DNA from 2 places in the Pseudomonas sp. TH04 genome. Region 2 is predicted to be linked to the other one. Evidence: predicted binding sites of a transcription regulator. Region 2 holds the regulator's gene; the other holds the start of a gene.
The links. The regulator FliA, encoded in region 2, starts transcription of late flagellar genes. The targets are predictions, from matches to a motif close to CTAAAGTTTNNNNNNNNNNNGCCGNTAA.

Region 1: a site for FliA is predicted at 4,129-4,156, ahead of JFT85_RS00520 (methyl-accepting chemotaxis protein). Genes of this name have one in related genera too.

The regions. Positions count from the first base shown of each region.
Region 1 is NZ_JAEKEA010000001.1:140,740-151,173, forward strand. It holds gene ggt (gamma-glutamyltransferase) at 1-1,208, shown strand, start outside; gene JFT85_RS00510 (AAA family ATPase) at 1,219-1,764, opposite strand; gene pnuC (nicotinamide riboside transporter PnuC) at 1,761-2,324, opposite strand; gene JFT85_RS00520 (methyl-accepting chemotaxis protein) at 2,427-4,061, opposite strand; gene JFT85_RS00525 (undecaprenyl-diphosphate phosphatase) at 4,291-5,121, shown strand; gene JFT85_RS00530 (DUF1294 domain-containing protein) at 5,118-5,501, shown strand; gene JFT85_RS00535 (amidase) at 5,622-6,908, shown strand; gene JFT85_RS00540 (MmcQ/YjbR family DNA-binding protein) at 6,913-7,266, opposite strand; gene JFT85_RS00545 (LysR substrate-binding domain-containing protein) at 7,263-8,171, opposite strand; gene JFT85_RS00550 (MFS transporter) at 8,311-9,483, opposite strand; gene JFT85_RS00555 (FMN-dependent NADH-azoreductase) at 9,716-10,327, shown strand.
Region 2 is NZ_JAEKEA010000001.1:5,479,012-5,489,445, reverse strand. It holds gene JFT85_RS24720 (chemotaxis protein CheA) at 1-1,341, opposite strand, end outside; gene JFT85_RS24715 (protein phosphatase CheZ) at 1,353-2,141, opposite strand; gene JFT85_RS24710 (chemotaxis response regulator CheY) at 2,160-2,534, opposite strand; gene fliA (RNA polymerase sigma factor FliA) at 2,706-3,446, opposite strand; gene fleN (flagellar synthesis regulator FleN) at 3,443-4,276, opposite strand; gene flhF (flagellar biosynthesis protein FlhF) at 4,384-5,700, opposite strand; gene flhA (flagellar biosynthesis protein FlhA) at 5,712-7,826, opposite strand; gene JFT85_RS24685 (DUF6124 family protein) at 8,247-8,507, shown strand; gene JFT85_RS24680 (cold-shock protein) at 8,562-8,765, opposite strand; gene JFT85_RS24675 (cold shock domain-containing protein) at 8,805-9,005, opposite strand; gene flhB (flagellar biosynthesis protein FlhB) at 9,213-10,349, opposite strand; gene fliR (flagellar biosynthetic protein FliR) at 10,353-10,434, opposite strand, start outside.

The sequences.
Region 1 (10,434 bases), 5.3 Mb from region 2:
ATATCGACCTGCTGCACACTGCCACCGGCGAGTTCGAAAAAGACCAGGACCTGCGTGCAATCTTCCTGCATAACGGCCAGCCGATGCAGGTCGGCCAGAAGCTGGTGCAGAAAGACCTGGCCAAGACCCTCAAGGAAATCTCCGCCAAGGGCACCGACGGTTTCTATAAAGGCTGGGTCGCCAAAGCGCTGGTGGACTCCAGCCAGGCCGGCAAAGGCATCATCACCCAGGCTGACCTCGACACGTACAAGACCCGTGAACTGGCGCCCATCGAATGCGATTACCGCGGTTACCACGTGGTCTCGGCACCGCCGCCAAGCTCGGGGGGTGTGGTGATCTGCCAGATCATGAACATCCTTGAAGGCTACCCGATGGCCGACCTCGGCTATCACTCGGCGCAAGGCCTGCACTACCAGATCGAAGCGATGCGCCACGCCTACGTGGACCGTAACAGCTACCTGGGCGACCCGGACTTCGTGAAGAACCCGGTCGCGCATTTGCTGGACAAGGACTACGCCGCCAAGCTGCGCGCCGCCATCGAGCCGCAGAAAGCCGGTGATTCCCAGGCGATCAAGCCGGGTGTGTCGCCCCACGAAGGCAACAACACCACGCATTACTCCATCGTCGACAAGTGGGGCAACGCCGTTTCGGTGACCTACACCCTGAACGACTGGTTCGGTGCCGGCGTCATGGCGAGCAAGACCGGGGTGATCCTCAATGATGAAATGGATGACTTCACCGTCAAGGTCGGCGTGCCGAACATGTACGGCCTGGTCCAGGGTGAGGCCAACGCCATCGCTCCGGGCAAGGCGCCGTTGTCGTCGATGAGCCCGACCATCGTCACCAAAGACGGCAAGGCGGTGATGGTGGTGGGAACGCCAGGCGGCAGCCGGATTATCACGGCGACCTTGCTGACTATCCTGAATGTCATCGACTACAAGATGAACATCCAGGAGGCCGTCGACGCCCCGCGTTTCCACCAGCAGTGGATGCCTGAGACCACCAACCTTGAGGCCTTCGCCGTCAGCCCGGACACCCAGAAGATCCTGGAAAGCTGGGGCCACAAGTTTGCCGGTCCACAGGACGCCAACCACTTGGCCGCGATCCTGGTGGGCGCGCCGTCACTGGGCGGCAAGCCGGTCGGCAACAACCGTTTCTACGGGGCTAACGACCCGCGTCGCAACACCGGCCTGTCCTTGGGCTACTAAACGCCGTCAATTACTGCAGGAGCGAGCCCGCTTGCTTCTGCAGCAGCTGTTCGACAGCGGCGAAGGCTTTGTCGCGGCGCGCCTGCCAATCCCCACGAATCACGACCACCGGCTGGCGGTGCTGTTGCAGCCAGTCCAGGCTGCCCTGGAAAAACGCCCGGCGGTCCGCCAGTTCCGGCTGACAACGCTGGCCGTCGGCGGTCCATTCCACATCCTCGGGCGACAGCAGAAGGTGCAGGTCGTATTGCCGCGCCAGCAATTCGCTGTCGAGCCATGCCGGGCAGTCGCCGAACAGGGTCTGGCTCCACAGCGTGTTGGTCAGCAGGTGCGTGTCGAGGATCAGCAGCCGGGGTTGCTGGGCGCGCGCGGCGTCCTCCCAGGCCAGTTGGCCATGGGCAATCGCAGGAATATCCGCCAGGGTGGTGTCACGCTGATAGTGGTCGATGAAATACCGCACGTATTCACCGACCATCAGCCCGCCGAAGTGTGCCTGCAGTTCCGCCGCCAGCCAGCTTTTGCCGCTGGATTCCGGGCCGGCCAGTACCACGACTTTCATGCGTGCAACGCCGGGTCGGCGCGCCATTCACGCCAGCCTTGCACGGCAATCACGGTGAACAGCGCGTAAAGCGCGGCTGTCAGGTACAGGCCTTTATAGAGGAACAGCCCCACGAAGATCACATCCACAGCAATCCACAGCGGCCAGCATTGCACGCGTTTTTGCGCCATCCACAGTTGCGCCACCAGGCTGAAGCCGGTGAGGGCGGCGTCGAGCCAAGGTTGGGCGGCATCGGTCCAGTGCGCCATGGCGGCGCCGAGCAGCAGACTGAAGACTGCGCCAACGGCCAGGCTGATCATGATCGAAGGCCAATCGAGGCTGCTGACCTGGCGCCCTTGCTTGACCTCACCAGCGCGGGTCCATTGCCACCAGCCGTAAAGTTGCAGGACGGCGTAGACCACCTGCAGCAGCATGTCGGAATAGAGTTTCACGTCGAAGAACACCCAGGTGTAAAGCAGCACCATCACCAGGCCGATCGGCCAGCACCACGGGTTCTGTTTGACCGTCAACCAGACAGCGATCACCCCCAGGGCGGCGGCGAACAGTTCAAGCCCGGACATGGCGGTTCCTTGGGGACGTGGGAGAGGGCGGCGATTGTAACTTCAAAATGCCGAAGGACCAATGTGGGAGGGCGCAAGCCGCCTCCCACAGGCTGAACGGTGCTAGACCTTGAACTGGCGCAGCAGCCCATTGAGCTGTTCACTCAATTCGCGCAGATGTGCGCTCGCCACGCTGGATTGCTCCGCCGCCAGCGCTGTGCTGTGCGACAAGCCGGCGGCCTGGGTGACGTTCTGGTTGATGTCTTCCACCACATGCGCCTGTTGCAAGGTTGCGCTGGCAATCGAGGCATTCAAGCCATTGAGGTTATGCAACGCCTGGCCGATGGCGTTAAGGCTGGCACCGGCCTGGCCGGCTTGCTCGATGGTGAGTTGCGAGGCGCTATGGCTGTCGCTGATCACCTTGACGGCCGCCTCCGAATGACCTTGCAGGCGCTCGATCATCGCCTGGATCTCTGCGGTGGATTTTTGCGTACGCTGGGCCAACAGCCGCACTTCGTCGGCCACCACGGCAAACCCACGGCCTTGCTCACCGGCGCGTGCGGCTTCGATGGCGGCGTTGAGGGCCAACAGATTGGTCTGGTCGGCGATGGAGCGAATCACTTCGAGCACGCCGCCGATCTGTGTGCTTTCACTGGACAGCGTGCGGATCACCTCGACGGCCTGGCTGATGGTGCCGGAGAGCTGGTCGATCTGCTGCATGCTGCTGTCGATGTTCACCTGCCCCTGCTGCGCCTGGGCCTGGGCATCGCGCATTTCGCTGGCGGCGTGCTCGGCGTTTTTGGCCACGTCCTGCACGCCATAGGTCACTTCGTTGATTGCCGTCGCCACCAGCTCCATCTGCTGCGACTGTTGCTGGCTGCGGTCATGGGCCTGCTGGGCGTTGGTGCCCAGCTCCGTGGAGGACTGGCCCAAGGCGTTGGCGCACACCTGCAAGTGGCTGACCACCTGGCGCAACTTGGCCGTAAAGCTGTTGAAGTGCTGCGACAGCTGGGTGACTTCATCACGCCCATGGGTGTCGAGGCTGCGGGTCAGGTCGCTTTCACCACTGGCGATGTTGGCCATTGCGTCCACCGCCGCCTGCAACGGCCGCACGATGCTGCGGGCGATCAACGTGACCAGCGCCGTCATGATCAGTGCAATGACCAGGCCGATCAGCGAGGTTTTCCACACCTGGACTTTGAATTCGGCCTGTACATCATCCACGTACACACCGGAGCCGATAATCCAGCCCCAGGGTTCGAACAGCTGGATATAGGAGGTCTTTTCCACCGGCGCTTCGGCGCCCGGTTTCGGCCAGCGGTAGTTAACGATGCCGGCGCCCTTGGCTTTGGCCAGGCTCACGAATTCGTTGAATATGGCAAAACCGTCCGGGTCGCGGATCGCCGAGAGGTTTTGGCCATCCAGCTTGGGGTTGGCCGCGTGCATGATCATCACGGGCGTCAGGTCGTTGATCCAGAAATAATCGTCGTGGTCGTAGCGCAGGCCGCGTACCGCGCTGAGGGCCTGTTTTTGCGCCGCCTCGCGGGTCATTACGCCGGTTTTCTCGAGGTTCTGGTAATAAGCCAACACGCCGCTGGCGGTTTGCACCACGTGTTGTGTCTGCTGGCTTTTGGCTTGGTAGAGGTCACCATGGATCTGCTTGAGCATCAACAACCCAAGGGTCAGCAGCATCAACACGGCGACTATCAGGATCAGCCAAAGACGGCGGCTGATCGACATGCTGCGCAAACTGTTCATCGTCCTGTCACTCCGTGCTTTTTATAATAGTGGGCGCTGCATCGACATTTACGGCTTGTCTGATAGGCTTTCGGCCTGTAATCGAAAAACCTGAGTACTCCCTGATTTTTCACGAAATTTTTGCGGCCCGATGTTGAAAATCCACACCGGGCTTTAAGTGTGCTCGTCGTCAGTGAACTATTAAAAAGACAGACAAGGCATGCCGTCGCGCATGACCTTTGGGGGAAACATGGACTTTTGGACCGCCATACAGGCATTGATTCTTGGCGTTGTGGAGGGGCTGACGGAGTTCCTGCCGATTTCCAGCACCGGGCACCAGATCATCGTCGCCGACTTGATTGGCTTCGGCGGCGAACGCTTTGAAGCGTTCAACATCATCATTCAGTTGGGCGCGATCCTGGCGGTGGTGTGGGAGTTTCGACGCAAGATCCTCGACGTGGTGATCGGCTTGCCGACCCAACGCAATGCCCAGCGCTTCACTGTCAACCTGATCATCGCAGTGCTGCCGGCGGTGGTGCTGGGGGTGATTTTTGCCGACCTGATCAAGCATTACCTGTTCAACCCGATCACCGTGGCCACCGCCCTGGTGGTGGGTGGCGTGATCATGTTGTGGGCCGAGCGCCGCCAACATGCGGTGCACGCTGAAACGGTGGACGAAATCACCTGGAAAGACGCACTCAAAGTCGGTGTTGCTCAATGCCTGGCGATGATTCCGGGGACCTCGCGTTCCGGCGCCACCATCATTGGCGGCCTGTTGTTCGGCCTGTCACGCAAAACCGCGACCGAATTTTCGTTCTTCCTGGCCATGCCAACCATGGTCGGTGCGGCGGTGTACTCGGGCTACAAGTACCGTCATCTGTTCCAGCCCGATGATGTGCCGGTGTTTGCGATTGGTTTTGTCACGTCGTTCATCTTCGCGATGATTGCGGTCAAGGCCTTGCTCAAGTTCATTGCCAACCACAGCTATGCAGCCTTTGCCTGGTATCGAATCGCGTTCGGCCTGGTGATCCTGGCGACCTGGCAGTTTGGCTGGATCGACTGGACGGCGGTCAAGCCATGACCATTCAGTACCCGCGCCTGAAGGCGTTGCTCTTTGTGGTGTTGTGCGCCGCGCCGCTGATCGGCGCGACGCTGGTGTGGTACCGCGGTGAGTCGGTGATTCCGCTGGCGGCCTACGGCGTCGTCAGTGTGGTGGCGTTTTTTCTGTACTGGGGTGACAAGCGCAAGGCGCAATCGGAGGGCCCGCGCGTTCGCGAAAATATCCTGCACGCCGTGGAGCTCGCGGGCGGATGGCCAGGGGCGCTGATTGCCCAACAAGTGTTTCGCCACAAGACGCGCAAAGTGTCTTACCAGGTGCTGTTCTGGGTGATCGTGTTGCTGCATGAGGTGTTCTGGCTCGATCAACTGTTCCTGGGCGGCACGCTGCTGGCGCTGTTGTAGGGGGGAGGCGCTTGGGATGTACTCTGCCAGCCTGCGCCAAGCGCCTCACGCAATCGACGATATGCATCAGCGAAACACCGGCTTTTTGCTCAAAGCACCGAGCGCATAGGGGGCACACGGATGTCTTTATCCGATTCATTGCTACGCCATTCGGCTACCGAGCTTGGCGCGTTGATTCAACAGCGCAAGCTCTCATCTACCGCCATTGTCTGCGCCTACCTCGCACGTATCGAGGCGCTCAACCCGTCGATTAATGCCTTGGTTCAAGTGTGTGCCGAGGCGGCGCTGGCGGGCGCATGGGCGGCCGATCGTGCAGTCGCCAACGGTGAATACTGGGGCGCGTTACACGGCGTTCCTTTTACGGTCAAAGATGTTTTCGACACGCGTGGCGTCGTGTCGGCGGTGGGTTTGCCGGAGCGGGCTCATTACCGGCCGGAACAGGACGCCACCGTCGTGACGCGCATGAAAGCAGCCGGCGCCATTTTGCTTGGCAAAAGCAACTGCCCGCCAGGTGGCGGTGGCGGCGTCACCGACAATCCGGTCTACGGCGCCACGCGCAACCCGCACGCGCTTGCCTATAGCCCCGGCGGCAGCAGCGGTGGCGAAGCGGCGGCGATTGCCGCTGGGCTTTCACCGTTGGGGCTGGGCAGCGACTCCGGTGGCAGCTTGCGCGTCCCCGCGCATTTTTGTGGTGTCTGCACGTTAAAACCCACCAGCGGCCGCGTGCCTAACACCGGTGTTTTCGATCACCTGGGCGGGTTGAGTGACTATCGCAGTCAGATCGGCCCGATGGCCCGGCATGTCGAAGACCTGGCCTTGGCGCTACAGGTCATTGCCGGTGAGGATGGGGTCGATGCCGGGGTGATTCCGATGCCGCTGCGCGGTATGCAAACTCAAACGCTGAAGGGGTTGCGAGTCGCCTGGTACAGCGATGGTGGCATTGAGCCCGTTGACGCGCTCACGCACACCACATTGCAGGCGGTCGCCGATCTATTGGACGCTGAGGGCGCCTTGATCCGCCCGGCCTTCCCCTCGGCGTTGAGCAATGCCCGTGACATTACCGAACGCTATTGGGCAATGAGTCAAGGCTCCGGCGCGCAGTCGATCCAGCTGTTTTCAGATTGGGATCAGTTCCGTACAGCCATGCTGGGGTTCATGGCCGACTACGACATTATCCTGTGCCCTGTCGATGCCGCGCCGGCGACCCAACTGGGAGAGACGCGGCCAGGGCTGTTCAGTCACACGCTGCCTTATAGCTTGGCGGGTTGGCCTTGTGTGGTGGTCCGGGCCGGAACGGATAGCGCGGGTTTGCCGGTTGGCGTGCAGATTGTCGCGCGACCTTGGCACGAGCCTGTCGCGTTGGCAGCAGCAGCGGCCATTGAGCGCGCGCTGCCGTTCACGCGTTGAGGTGTCACGCAAGCTTGAGTCCCACCTGGGTGCGCTTGGGCAGCTTGCTGACGACTAACTGGTGTGAGCGTTGCAACAGGCCACGCAGTTCCTCGGCGTTGAGCGGGTAGGGCGTGTTCATGATGATCCACTGCGCCCGCGCCAGGTAGGGCGCCGGGTGGATGCCGGGGCGGTCCACATGGCCCAGGAACAGGTCTTTGTCGACCTTGAACGCCAACGAATCGCCGCGCAGGTTCTGCACGGCAAACATCTTGTTGCCGGCGATGGAAAACACCCGCACGCCGCCCCATTTGTAGTCTTCGCGCGCGCCGGGCAGGCTCAGGCAGAAGGTGGCGACTTGTTCTTCGGTCATTTTCATAGCAAGCGGTCTCCGCAACCCTTGAAGGCTTCTTCCAGGTAGTCGATCCAGGCACGGATGGCCGGCAGGACGCCACGCCGGTGCGGGTAGACCGCCTGCAGCCAGCCGCCGGGTGACGACCACTGCGGCAACAGCTGCACCAACTGGCCGCTGGCCAATTCCTCTTCGCAATACATCATCGGCAGCACGGTAAAGCCCAGGCCCTTCATGGCGCAGGCTTTGCGCACGATGAAATCGTCGATACCCAGGCGGGCTTCCAATGCCAGGTCTTCGGTGTTGCCTTGCGGGTCGATCAGGCGCAGGTGCACCAGGCGGTCGGCTTCCAGGGCACCGAGCACCGGCAGTTGCTTGAGGTCGTCGAGGCTGTCGATTTGCCGCCCCTGCATGAACTCAGGGCTGGCGACGAGGATCGTCTGGGCCTGGCGCAAGCGCTTGGTCACCAGCAGTGGGTCTTCATCGCCCAGTTCGCGCACGCGCAGGGCCACGTCGATGCCCTCGGCCACCAGGTCGACACGGCGGTTGACCAGGGTCATTTCCAGTTGCACAAGCGGGTGCGCAGCCAGAAAGCCGGCGACCATGTCCGGCAGCATGTGCTGGGCCATGCCCACCGGGCAACTGACCCGCAAGCGCCCGCGCGGTTCGCTGGACATGCTGGCCACGGCTTCGTCGGCCATTTCCGCTTCGAGCAACATGGCCTGGCAATGGCGCAGGTAGCGCTCACCGACGGCGGTAAGGGTCAATTGGCGGGTGGTGCGCTGCAACAGGCGTGCACCGAGGCGTTCTTCCAGCTCGGCAATGCATCGCGACAACCGTGACTTGGGAATCCCGAGCAGCCGCCCGGCCGCCGCAAAGCCGCCGGCTTCGACGACTTTGGCAAAATAGTAGAGGTCATTGAGGTCTTGCATGGTCAACCCGTTGTCCTGTCAGTGGGACGAACTATCCGCGTCTGACGAGGGCAAATCCACTACAAAAAAGCCAGCGCCTTGTGGACGCTGGCTGTGACAGCGGCGGCAAGCCGGCCACACGAGGGCCGTCGCCACAGGGTTATGTACGTGGCCTGAACACCGTGAGCAACAGGGCGAGCCCGGCAAACGCCGCACCGGTGAGTGCCTGGCCCTGCCAGCCGTAGAGCTGCGAGGCGAGCGCACCGGCCGCGGAGCCCAAGGCGCCGCCGATAAAATAGACCACCATGAATACCGTGTTGAGGCGGCTGGTGGCTGACGGCTCCAGCGCCAATACGCGGGTCTGGTTGGCCAGTTGGTTGGTGCGGTTCCCCAGGTCAAGAAAGGTCGCCGCGATCAGGATCGGCCACCACCAACCTTGGGGACCCAAGGTGTAAATCAGGATAAACGCCACGAGCACGATGGTGATGCCGACGCGCTCCAGCAGACGGCCATGGCTGCGGGTATGTTGGCCGATGGTCGAGGCGCAGAGAATGCCGACGATGGCTGACAGGCCCAGCAGCCCGGCCTGCGCGCTGGAAAATCCATACGGCGGCAACGCCAGCAGCGCGGCCATAGAGCCCCAAAACACATTCAAGGCGCCAAATACCAGCGCGCCCTTGAGCGCCGATTGGCGCAGGGTCGGGTGTTGCCTGGCCAGACCCCACAGCGATTTGAGCAGCGCGCCGTACGCAAGTTTGCTGGTGGACATCGACACGGGCATGCGCGTCAGGATCGCCAGGAACAGCACCACATCCAACGCCGCCGCCATCGCGAACATGCCGCGCCAGCCCAGCCAGCCGCTGACCACACCGCTGACGGTCCTGGCCAGCAAACCACCCGCAGACAGACCGCTGACCATCAGGCCCAACACCGCGCCTTTCTGCTCGGGCGCGCTCAGGTCCGAGGCGGCGGGAATGATCACTTGCGCGCTGATGCCCGACAGCCCCAACAGCAAGCTCGCGATCAGCAGCCAGCTATAAGACGGCGCTGTGGCCGAGGCCAACAGGCTGATGAAGTTGATGCACAGCACGGCCAGGATCAAGGTGCGCCGGCTGATCCGGTCGCCCAGTGGCACAAACAGCAGCAGGCCGCAGGCGTAACCGATTTGCGTGAGCATGGCGATCTGCCCGACATGCGCGGTGGACACCTCGAAGGTGTTGGCAATCAGCGGCAGCATGGCCTGGTTGTAGTAAATCGTGGCCACCGAAAACCCGCAGCAGATGGCGAGAAGCAGGCTCAGCCCTTTGGTCAGGGTGGGGGAGTGTGTGTGCATAGCGTGCCTGGTGGCTGTCGACTCTGCGGCGAGAATGAAGTGAAGTGCGCGTTAAATCCAGCGTCGCAGAGGTTTGCGCAACAACGCTGTGGGGCTGGGTGTTGGCTGAAGTTGGATTGTCCTGCTGACAGGACAAACAATCGCGTTTCAGCCCTCTAATCGAACATTCGGTTCATGTGTAGCATCAACCTCACTCGGTCGCCTCGTCGCGATCCTCACTCGGAGATCCCACATGAAACTGTTGCATATCGATTCCAGCATCCTCGGCGACAACTCGGCTTCCCGTCAGCTCAGCGCTGGTGTGGTCAAGGCCTGGCAAGCGGCTGAACCGGGTGTGGAAGTGACTTACCGCGACCTGGCAAGCGAAGGCATCAGCCACTTTTCCGGCGTGACCCTCGGCGCGCTGGGCACCGCTGCCGAGTTGCGTGATGCGGTACAAAAGCACGAAGCCGAACTGAGCGCTTCGTCGCTGGCTGAATTCATCGCTGCCGACGCCGTGGTGATTGGCGCGCCGATGTACAACTTCTCGGTGCCTTCGCAGCTCAAGGCCTGGATCGACCGCATCGCGGTCGCCGGCCAGACGTTCCGTTACACCGAAGCCGGCCCCGAAGGCCTGTGCGCTGGCAAAAAACTCATCATTGTGTCCACTGCGGGCGGCCTGCACGCCGGCCAGGCGAGCAATGTCGGCCACGAAGACTACTTGAAGTTGGTGTTTGGCTTCCTCGGCATCACTGACATCGAGTTTGTCCGCGCCCAAGGCCTGGCCTACGGTGAGGAAGTGCGCAGCAAAGCGCTGAGCGACGCTAACGCAGTCATCAACGAACAATTGTTCGCCGCCGCGTAAGGCTTGTGTAAATTCTGCCTTCGCTCGGTTCCAATCCGAGCTCAGGCGCCTAAACTCTGTACTCTGATCGCCCACAGCGATCGGAGTACGGAGTTTTTTCGTTTACC
Region 2 (10,434 bases):
TTTCTTGAGCTGGCGAGCCAGGTCGCGAACCAGGCGCGGGAAGCGGCCGAAGACTTTCTTGATCGGCTGCATCCGCGTTTTCATCACTGCGGTCTGCAAGTCGGCAGTGACCACGTCGAGGTTCGACACGGCCTTCTGCATGGCCTCATCGCCGCTGTTCAGGCCCAGGCGCACCAGGCGGTTACGCACCAGTACCAGTTCGCCGACCATGTTCATGATGTCGTCCAGGCGCGCGGTATCCACGCGCACGGTGGTTTCGGCTTCACTGACCGGTTTCTCGGCCACCGGTGCCGCTGCGGCACGTGCAGGCGCCGGGGCGGCTGCAGGCGCTGGAGCAGGTTTGGCGGCCGCCGGTGCGGCAGGTTTGGCAGGCGCAGGTTTGGCCGCCACTGGGGTGGCGGTCGCCGCAGCAGCCGGGGGCACTTCGGAGAACTTGCCCTTGCCGTGCAATTCGTCCAACAAGGCTTCGAATTCGTGATCGGAAATCAGCCCGTCAGCGGCAGGTTCTGCGCTGGCGGCGGCAGGTGTGGCAGGCGTGGCAGGCACGGCAGCGGCCGCCGAGGCCGTGGCCGTGGCCGCGACTTCCGGCAAAGCTTCGGCCGCAAAGGTGCCTTTGCCATGCAACTGGTCGAGCAATGCCTCAAATTCGTCGTCGGTAATGTCGGTGCTGGCGCTGGCAGCCGGAGCCTGCGGCGTAGCCGCAGGTGCCACGGCATCGGCAGCGAACTGGCCTTTGCCATGCAACTGGTCGAGCAGGGACTCGAATTCAGCGTCGGTAATGTCTTCGCTGGTCGGCGTTGCAGGCGGCGCGACTGCTTGGGGGGCTTCAGCTTCAGCCTTCACCGCACTGAGGGAGTTGAGCAACTGCTCGAACTCGCTGTCCGTCACGTCCGCTTCCGGTTCCGGTTCGGCCACAGGCGCTGCTTCCACCACCGGCGCAACCGAGGTGTCGGCAGGTTCTGCCAGGCGCGCCAGGGCGGCCAGCAGTTCCGGCGTGGCGGCGGTGATCGGTGCACGTTCGCGCACTTCACTGAACATGCCGTTGACCGCATCCAGTGCTTCGAGAATCACGTCCATCAGTTCCGAGTCGACGTGCCGCTCACCCTTGCGCAGGATGTCGAATACGTTCTCGGCGATGTGACAGCACTCCACCAGCTCATGGAGCTGGAGGAAGCCGGCGCCCCCTTTTACAGTGTGAAAACCGCGAAAAATTGCATTGAGCAGGTTCGCATCATCCGGGCGGCTTTCCAGCTCGACCAGTTGTTCGGACAGTTGCTCTAAAATTTCGCCGGCCTCTACAAGGAAATCCTGAAGGATTTCTTCATCGGCGCCGAAGCTCATGTGGGTGCTCCTTAGAAGCCTAAACTGGATAACAGGTCATCTACGTCATCCTGACCTGACATAACGTCTTCACGTTTATCGGCATGAATCTGCGGACCTTCACCCTTGGCGAGATGTTTTTGTGGATCTTTTTCCGAGAGGATCGCTTCGCGGTCATGTTCGATGCCGGCAAAACGATCAACTTGGCCAGCCATGAGCACCAATTTGAGCAAGTTGCTTTCCACTTCGGTGACCAATTGGGTCACGCGCTTGATCACCTGACCGGTGAGGTCCTGGTAATCCTGGGCCAGCAGAATGTCATTGAGGTTGCTGGCAACCGTGCGGTTTTCCTCGTCGCTGCGCGACAGAAAAGCGTCGACGCGCCGCGCCAACTCACGAAACTCCTCAGCCCCCACTTCCCGACGCATGAAACGGCCCCAGTCAACGCTGAGGGCCTGCGCTTCGGTCGCCATGCCATTGACCAGGGGCGTGGCGTTTTCCACCAGGTCCATGGTGCGGTTGGCCGCCGCCTCAGTCAGCCTGACCACATAGGACAGGCGTTCGGTGGCATCGGTGATTTGCGAGATTTCTTCGGCCTGGGGCATGTGCGGGTCAATCTGAAAATTGACGATTGCACTGTGCAGCTCGCGTGTGAGCTTGCCCACTTCCTGGTACAGGCCGCGGTCACGGGTCTGGTTAAGCTCATGGATCAACTGCACCGCGTCGCCGAACTGGCCTCTTTCAAGGCTTTCGACCAACTGGTGAGCATGCTTTTTCAGGGTCGACTCAAAGTCAGCCTGCGATGATTCTTTATGCTCCATAGCTCCCCCGTGGTGGCATCAGCCGTGGATGCGTTCGAAGATTTTTTCGATCTTCTCTTTCAAGGCCAACGCAGTGAATGGCTTAACCACGTAACCGTTAACCCCGGCTTGGGCGGCTTCGATGATCTGTTCACGCTTGGCTTCGGCGGTCACCATCAGCACAGGCAGGCTGCGCAGTTTTTCATCGGCGCGCACGTGACGCAGCAAGTCGATGCCGGTCATGCCCGGCATGTTCCAGTCGGTTACCAGAAAGTCGATGCTCCCGCTGTTGAGGATCGGAATCGCCGTCAGGCCGTCATCCGCCTCGACCGTGTTGGTGAACCCAAGGTCACGCAACAGGTTTTTTATGATCCGCCGCATCGTTGAGAAGTCATCAACGATGAGGATTTTCATGTTCTTGTCCAATTCGACCTCCAAGCAGTCTTAAACGCGCCCAGCACCTGGACGCGCCATTTCAATCAACAGGCGTTACACAAAAAGGACTGCCAGGGGTACCACGGAACGAACCCGCGAAAGGCTCTTCACCCTTCGCCTAATTGCGCTGCAGTATCCCCACACTGCCTGTCAGCGCGCGCGCCACTCTCCCAATCGCCCCCGCAAGCGGGCTGCGCACTGGCTATGCAGCTGGCTGACACGCGATTCGCTGACCCCCAGGACCTCACCGATTTCCTTGAGGTTCAGCTCTTCGTCGTAGTACAGCGCCAACACCAGTCGCTCACGCTCAGGCAAATTGGCAATCGCTTCCGCCAACGCACCCTGGAAACGTTCATCTTCCAGGTCGCGCGACGGTTCGAGATGTGCACTCGCGCCGTCCTCGTGCAGCCCTTCGTGTTCGCCGTCCTGCAACAGGTCGTCGAAACTGAACAGGCGGCTGCCCAAGGTATCGTTCAAAATCCCGTAGTAATCGTCGAGACTCAATTGGAGTTCGGCCGCAACTTCATGATCTTTAGCGTCACGACCGGTTTTTGCTTCAATTGCACGAATTGCGTCACTGACCATTCGCGTGTTGCGGTGTACCGAACGCGGCGCCCAATCCCCTTTACGCACTTCATCGAGCATCGCACCACGGATACGGATACCCGCGTACGTCTCGAAACTCGCACCTTTGCTCGCGTCGTATTTGGTCGACACTTCGAGCAGGCCGATCATACCGGCCTGGATAAGGTCTTCAACCTGCACACTGGCAGGCAGGCGCGCCAGCAAGTGATAGGCAATGCGCTTGACCAGGGGCGCATAGCGCTCGATCAATTCGCCCTGGCTGTCACGCGCCGAGTTTTTGTAAAGGTTATAGCCGCTGGCTGTCATAGCACCGGTCCTGCGCTCGTCTGATGCACCAATCGCTCGACGAAAAACTCCAGATGCCCACGCGGGTTGGCGGGCAACGGCCAAGTATCGACCTTCTGGGCAATTGCCTTGAACGCCAATGCGCACTTCGAACGAGGGAATGCTTCATAGACTGCACGCTGCTTTTGCACAGCCTTGCGCACACACTCGTCATAGGGAACTGCGCCGACGTATTGTAAGGCGACATCGAGGAAACGATCCGTGACCTTGGTCAACTTGGCGAACAGGTTTCGCCCTTCCTGCGGGCTTTGGGCCATGTTGGCCAGCACCCGGAAGCGGTTCATGCCGTAGTCACGATTGAGCAGTTTGATCAGGGCGTAGGCGTCGGTGATGGAGGTGGGCTCATCGCAGACCACCAGCAGCACTTCCTGGGCGGCGCGCACGAAGCTGACCACGGACTCGCCGATCCCGGCGGCGGTGTCGATCACCAGCACGTCGAGGTTGTCGCCGATGTCACTGAACGCCTGGATCAAGCCGGCGTGCTGCGCCGGGCTCAGATGCACCATGCTCTGGGTGCCCGAGGCCGCCGGCACGATGCGAATGCCACCGGGGCCTTGCAGCAGCACATCGCGCAGCTCGCAGCGGCCCTCGATCACATCGGCAAGGGTGTGTTTGGGTGTCAGCCCCAGCAGAACGTCGACGTTCGCCAGCCCCAGGTCAGCATCCAGCAGCATGACGCGACGGCCAAGCTCTGCCAGGGCCAGGGACAAATTCACTGACACGTTAGTTTTTCCGACGCCACCTTTGCCGCCGGTCACCGCGATCACCTGTACGGGATGCATGCTGCCCATTTTATTTCTTTACCTTGTCTTGCTTAGACGCAGGCTACATGGCTTGGCCGCGTGAATCGCTTGCAGACCATCGATGTAGATACTTTTCACGGTGTTCATCCTGCCCTTCAACCCACCCGTTTTGCGGGGTTGTGGTAAAGGTCGGCGAACATGTCGGCCATCGCTTCCTCGCTAGGCTCTTCTTGCATTTGCACGCTGACAGCACGGCTGACCAACTGATGACGGCGCGGCAGATGTAAATCATCCGGGATCCGCGGCCCGTCGGTCAGGTAGGCAACCGGTAATTCATGACTGATAGCCAGGCTCAACACTTCACCCAGGCTCGCAGTTTCGTCGAGCTTGGTCAGAATGCAACCCGCCAGGCCGCAACGTTTGTAGCTGTGGTAGGCAGCGGTAAGAACCTGTTTCTGGCTGGTGGTTGCAAGCACCAGGTAATTTTTTGACTTGATGCCACGTCCCGCCAGGCTTTCCAACTGCATGCGCAATGCCGGGTCACTGGCTTGCAGGCCAGCCGTGTCGATCAGCACCACGCGCTTGCGCAGCAACGGGTCGAGCGCATTGGCCAGGGACTGGCCTGCGTCGACGTGGGTCACCGACACGTTGAGGATACGGCCCAGGGTCTTAAGCTGTTCCTGAGCGCCAATACGGTAGCTGTCCATGCTCACCAGCGCGATATTCTGCGCGCCGTACTTGAGCACATAACGCGCGGCCAGCTTGGCCAGGGTGGTGGTCTTGCCCATGCCGGCCGGGCCGACCATGGCGATCACACCGCCCTCTTCCAGCGGTTCGATTTCCGGGGTGGCGATCATGCGTGCCAGGTGCGCCAGCAACATGCGCCAGGCCTGGCGAGGTTCTTCGACTTCAGCGGTCAGTGCCAACAGGTCGCGGGACAACGGGCCGGACAGGCCGATACGTTGCAGGCGACGCCACAGGTTGGCCTGGTGCGGTTTGCTGCCTTGCAGTTGGTTCCAGGCCAGCGAGCCCAGCTGCACTTCGAGCAGCTCACGCAGGCCATTGAGTTCAAAGCGCATCGAATCAAACACGCGCTGGTCAACTGCAGCAGCCGGGGCTGGCGCGGCAGGACGCGGCGGTTCTTTGAACGTCGGCTCAACCAGCGGTTCGGCGGCGGTCAGCGGCAGGCCGGCGAACAACTGGCGACTGTTGCTGGAGTCGCTGTCGCCACGCATGCTCAGCTCAGCCTGGGCCGAGACAATCCGCGAAGCGGTCTTGCGCAGCTCGTCCTCAAGTTCCATGTTCGGTACGCGCGGCGCCAGCGCCGAGGGGGTGTAATCCAGGGCAGCCGTCAGCTCGACGCCGCCGGCAATACGACGGTTTCCGATAATCGCGGCATCGGCGCCCAGCTCATCACGTACCAGTTTCATGGCCTGACGCATATCGGCGGCGAAAAAACGCTTAACTTGCATATCCCACTACCTCAGCCGTTGGGCCCTACTGTCGCGACAATAGTCACTTGCTTGTTGTCAGGAATTTCCTGATAAGCCAAAACGTGCAAATTCGGCACTGCCAGACGTCCAAACCGCGACAACATCGCTCGGACCGGGCCCGCCACCAGCAGAATCACCGGGTGACCCGCCATTTCCTGACGCTGTGCGGCTTCGATCAACGAACGCTGCAGTTTTTCAGCCATGCTTGGCTCCAGCAGAACGCCCTCTTCCTGGCCTTGTCCTGCCTTCTGAATACTATTGAGCAATATTTGTTCCAACCTTGGCTCCAAGGTGATAACAGGCAGCTCAGACTCAACCCCTACAATGCTTTGCACGATTGCACGGGACAACCCGACGCGCACCGCGGCCACCAAAGCGGCAGTATCTTGACTCTTGGCGGCATTGTTTGCGATGGCCTCGGCGATGCTGCGAATGTCGCGCACCGGCACCTGTTCGGCGAGCAATGCCTGCAACACCTTGAGCAACTGCGACAGCGACAGCACGCCGGGCACCAGCTCTTCGGCCAATTTTGGCGAGGCTTTGGCCAGCAAACCCATCAATTGCTGGACTTCCTCGTGGCCGATCAGCTCGTGGGAGTGCTTGTAGAGGATCTGGTTAAGGTGGGTAGCGACCACGGTGCTGGCGTCGACCACGGTGTAACCTAACGACTGCGCCTGGCTGCGCTGGCTGACTTCGATCCACACCGCTTCCAGGCCAAAAGCCGGATCTTTGGCGGTTATGCCGTTGAGCGTGCCGAAGACCTGGCCGGGGTTGATCGCCAGTTCGCGGTCGGGGTAAATCTCCGCTTCAGCGAGGATCACACCCATCAGCGTCAGGCGATAGGCGCTGGGCGCCAGGTCGAGGTTGTCGCGGATATGCACGGTGGGCATCAGGAAGCCCAGGTCCTGGGACAGCTTCTTGCGCACACCCTTGATCCGCGCGAGCAGTTGGCCACCCTGGTTACGGTCGACCAGCGGGATCAGGCGGTAGCCGACTTCCAGGCCGATCATGTCGATCGGGGTCACGTCATCCCAGCCAAGCTCCTTGGTTTCCTGGGCGCGGGCCGGCGACGGCAACAGCTCCTGCTGGCGCGCGATTTCCTGCTGGGCCTGGACCTTGACCTGGTTTTGCTTGCGCCAGAACAGGTAAGCGCCACCAGCGGCCATGGCCGCCATGCTCAGGAACGACACGTGCGGCATGCCAGGCACGATGCCCATGATCGCCATGATGCCCGCCGCCACGGCCAGCGCCTTGGGCGAAGCAAACATCTGCCGACTGATCTGCTTGCCCATGTCTTCGGAGCCCGAAGCACGGGTCACCATGATGGCTGCAGCTGTAGATAACAACAGTGATGGCAATTGCGCCACTAAACCGTCACCGATGGTCAGCAAGGCGTACACCTTGCCCGCATCGCCGAAGGTCATGCCGTGCTGGAAGATGCCCACCGCCATGCCGCCGATCAAGTTGATGAACAGAATCAGCAGGCCGGCGATGGCGTCACCGCGCACAAATTTGCTGGCACCGTCCATGGAACCGTAGAACTCGGCTTCCTGGGCCACTTCCAGGCGACGGGATTTGGCTTGGTTCTGGTCGATCAGGCCGGCGTTGAGGTCGGCGTCGATCGCCATCTGTTTGCCGGGCATGGCGTCGAGGGTAAAGCGTGCGCTCACCTCGGAAATCCGCCCGGCGCCCTTGGTTACCACCACGAAGTTGATGATCATCAGGATCGCGAACACCACGATACCCACCACGTAGTTACCGCCAATCACCACTTCACCGAAGGCCTGGATCACCTTACCGGCGGCGGCGTGGCCGTCCTGACCATGAAGCATCACCACCCGCGTGGACGCCACGTTCAGCGCCAGGCGCAGCAGGGTCGCGATCAGCAGGATGGTCGGGAATACCGCAAAGTCCAGCGGCCGCAGCGCATACACGCAGACCAGCAGCACCACGACAGACAGGGCAATGTTGAACGTGAAGAAGACGTCGAGCAGGAACGGCGGCATCGGCAACATCATCATTGCCAGCATCACCAGCAACAGCAACGGCACACCCAGATTGCCCCGCGACAGGTCAGTCAGGGTGCCACGGGCCGTGCTGAGCATTTGAGAGCGATCTACCACCGGTATTCCTCGTGTTCCTTGAAGCAAAGTTTTGACGCTGGAGAGCGTCCTGAAGGCGGTATTGCAAGAAGCCTTCCAACTTTTGCTCTGAGGCTCAGATGAGCGCAAAAGCGACCGCGCTTAGCGGGGGTAAATCCATCCAAATGTGGGAGCGAGCTTGCTCCCGAAGGCGCTGGTTCAGCGAGTACATTGCCGACTGACACAGCGCCTTCGCGAGCAAGCCCGCTCCCACATTTGGATCTGTGTGAACTCGCCGCCACTGACGAGATTTCCGGCAGGGTTTTAAGGTTGCCCCTAGGAAACGCGCTCTCTAGTCTCCGTACACCGCTGCAAATGCAGTGGTCGGGCGTCGCGGCTCGCAATATCAAGGAGAACTCTTATTCCTTTCCAAGGAGCGACGCCATGTCCAAAACCACACAAAATTCCCCCACCGCGCTCTTCACCGTCATCGACGGCATCAGCACCGAAGACCTGCTGGTCAACCTCACCGAAACCCTGGCGTCCGCCCACGCGCTGGCCTGCGACTTCGCCTTTGATCTGGAAGGGTCGCGGCGAGAAGGCGCACTGGGCATTGCGCAGTTGATTGAGGTATCGCGGTTGTTGGCTGAGCGAGCGCTGGATGACATGGGGCCGCCGCCCGAGTCAGAACCCGGCAAATTCTAGGCAGAACATCAGATAAGAGATCGTTCCCGCAGGTGGGAACGATCAAGTGAATCTTCACGCAACGCGCACATTCACAGCCTGGGGCCCTTTCAGGCCTTTCTCAACCTCGAACTCCACTTTTTGGTTCTCCGTGAGCGTCTTGAACCCGTCGCCCTGAATTGCCGAAAAGTGGACGAACACTTCAGCGCCGTTATCGTCCTGAGTAATAAAACCAAACCCCTTACTGTCGTTAAACCACTTAACAGTACCTGTCGCCATTGCCGCCCTCCTGAACTCTGGTTCGACGCCCCAGGGTCGCTAGATAATTGTGATGTTGGACGCAAAAACACCTGCGGGACGATGGATCCTCGCAAATCTCACCCGCTGCCCCGTTTTCAGCAAAATTCCGGCCGTACTCTTGAGATCGACCAGCACCGGCTCGCCACCGTCATCAAGGGCAATCACGCCTTGTCCGTTTTTTCGGCAATAAGATTTGATCGTACCTGTTACCGCTTCCATCACTGCTCCCTCTGCATCTCTTACAACCTGTACGCAGTGTGGTGCTATGAAACCGCGGGAAGGCAGCGCTGACTACTGTCAGAGTTGACAGGTAGACGGAGGTTGGCGACGGGTGGTAGCGGAGGGAGCGACGAAAGTATCGTGCCGATCAGGTCTTTTTGTGACCAGCGGGCTAGCCACAGGAAGCCGCTCACCACCGGCCCAAGATCAGGAATCGCGGCGCAAATCCGGCGGAATCGGCAGGTCTTTGAGCGGTTCTGGCCGCTTGCCCTTGCCAGCACGGTATTGGCGGATCTGATAGACGTAGGCCAGCACCTGCGCCACGGCCAGGTACAGCCCGGCGGGGATTTCCTGATCGAGGTCGGTGGAGTAGAAGATCGACCGCGCCAGTTCCGGCGACTCCAGCAACAAAATGTCGTTGGCCACGGCGATTTCGCGGATTTTCAGCGCGGTAAAATCGCTGCCCTTGGCCAGCAACATCGGCGCACCGCCCTTCTCCGGGTCGTACTTGAGCGCCACGGCGTAGTGGGTCGGGTTGGTGATGACCACGTCGGCATCCGGCACCGCCGCCATCATCTTGCGCTGGGACATTTCGCGCTGCAGTTGGCGAATCCGCTGTTTGACCTCAGGGCGACCTTCCTGGTCCTTGTGCTCGTCACGCACTTCCTGCTTGGTCATCAGCAGTTTCTTGTGGCTTTCCCACAGCTGGATCGGCGCATCCACGGCGGCGATGATGATCAGCCCGCAGGCCATCCACAGCGCGCTCCAGCCCACCACCTGCACGCTGTGAATGATCGCCGACTCCAGCGGCTCATGGGCAATGCGCAGCAAGTCGTCGATATCGGAGGACAACACCGTCAGCGCCACAAACAGGATCAGGATGAATTTCGCCAGCGCCTTGAGCAACTCCGCCAGCGCCTTGGCGGAGAACATGCGCTTGAGCCCGGGCCCAGGGTTCATCCGGCTGAACTTGGGCGCCATGCTGCCGGCGGCAAACAACCAGCCGCCGAGGGACACCGGCCCGATCAAGGCCGCCAGCAACAGCGTGATCAGCACCGGCTGCACCGCCAGGATCGCGATTTTGCCCGAGTGCAGCAGGTACTGGCCCATGGCGCCGGGGCTGAGCAGCACTTCGCGGGGCAGCGAGAAGTTGAGCTTCATCAACTCCATCATGTCCAGCGCCAAACCACCGCCGTAAATCAACAGGCCGCCGGCCCCGGCGAGCATCACGGCAAGGGTGTTGAGCTCCTTGGAGCGCGCAATCTCGCCCTTTTCCCTGGAGTCCTTTTTACGTTTCTCCGTGGGGTCTTCTGTTTTGTCCTGACCACTCTCGCTCTCGGCCATGGCTCAGCGCGCTCGTGCCAGGTCACGTAAGAACTGCAAGGCGTCGGTCGCCAGCGGTTGATACTGATTGAGAATGTCGGCCATG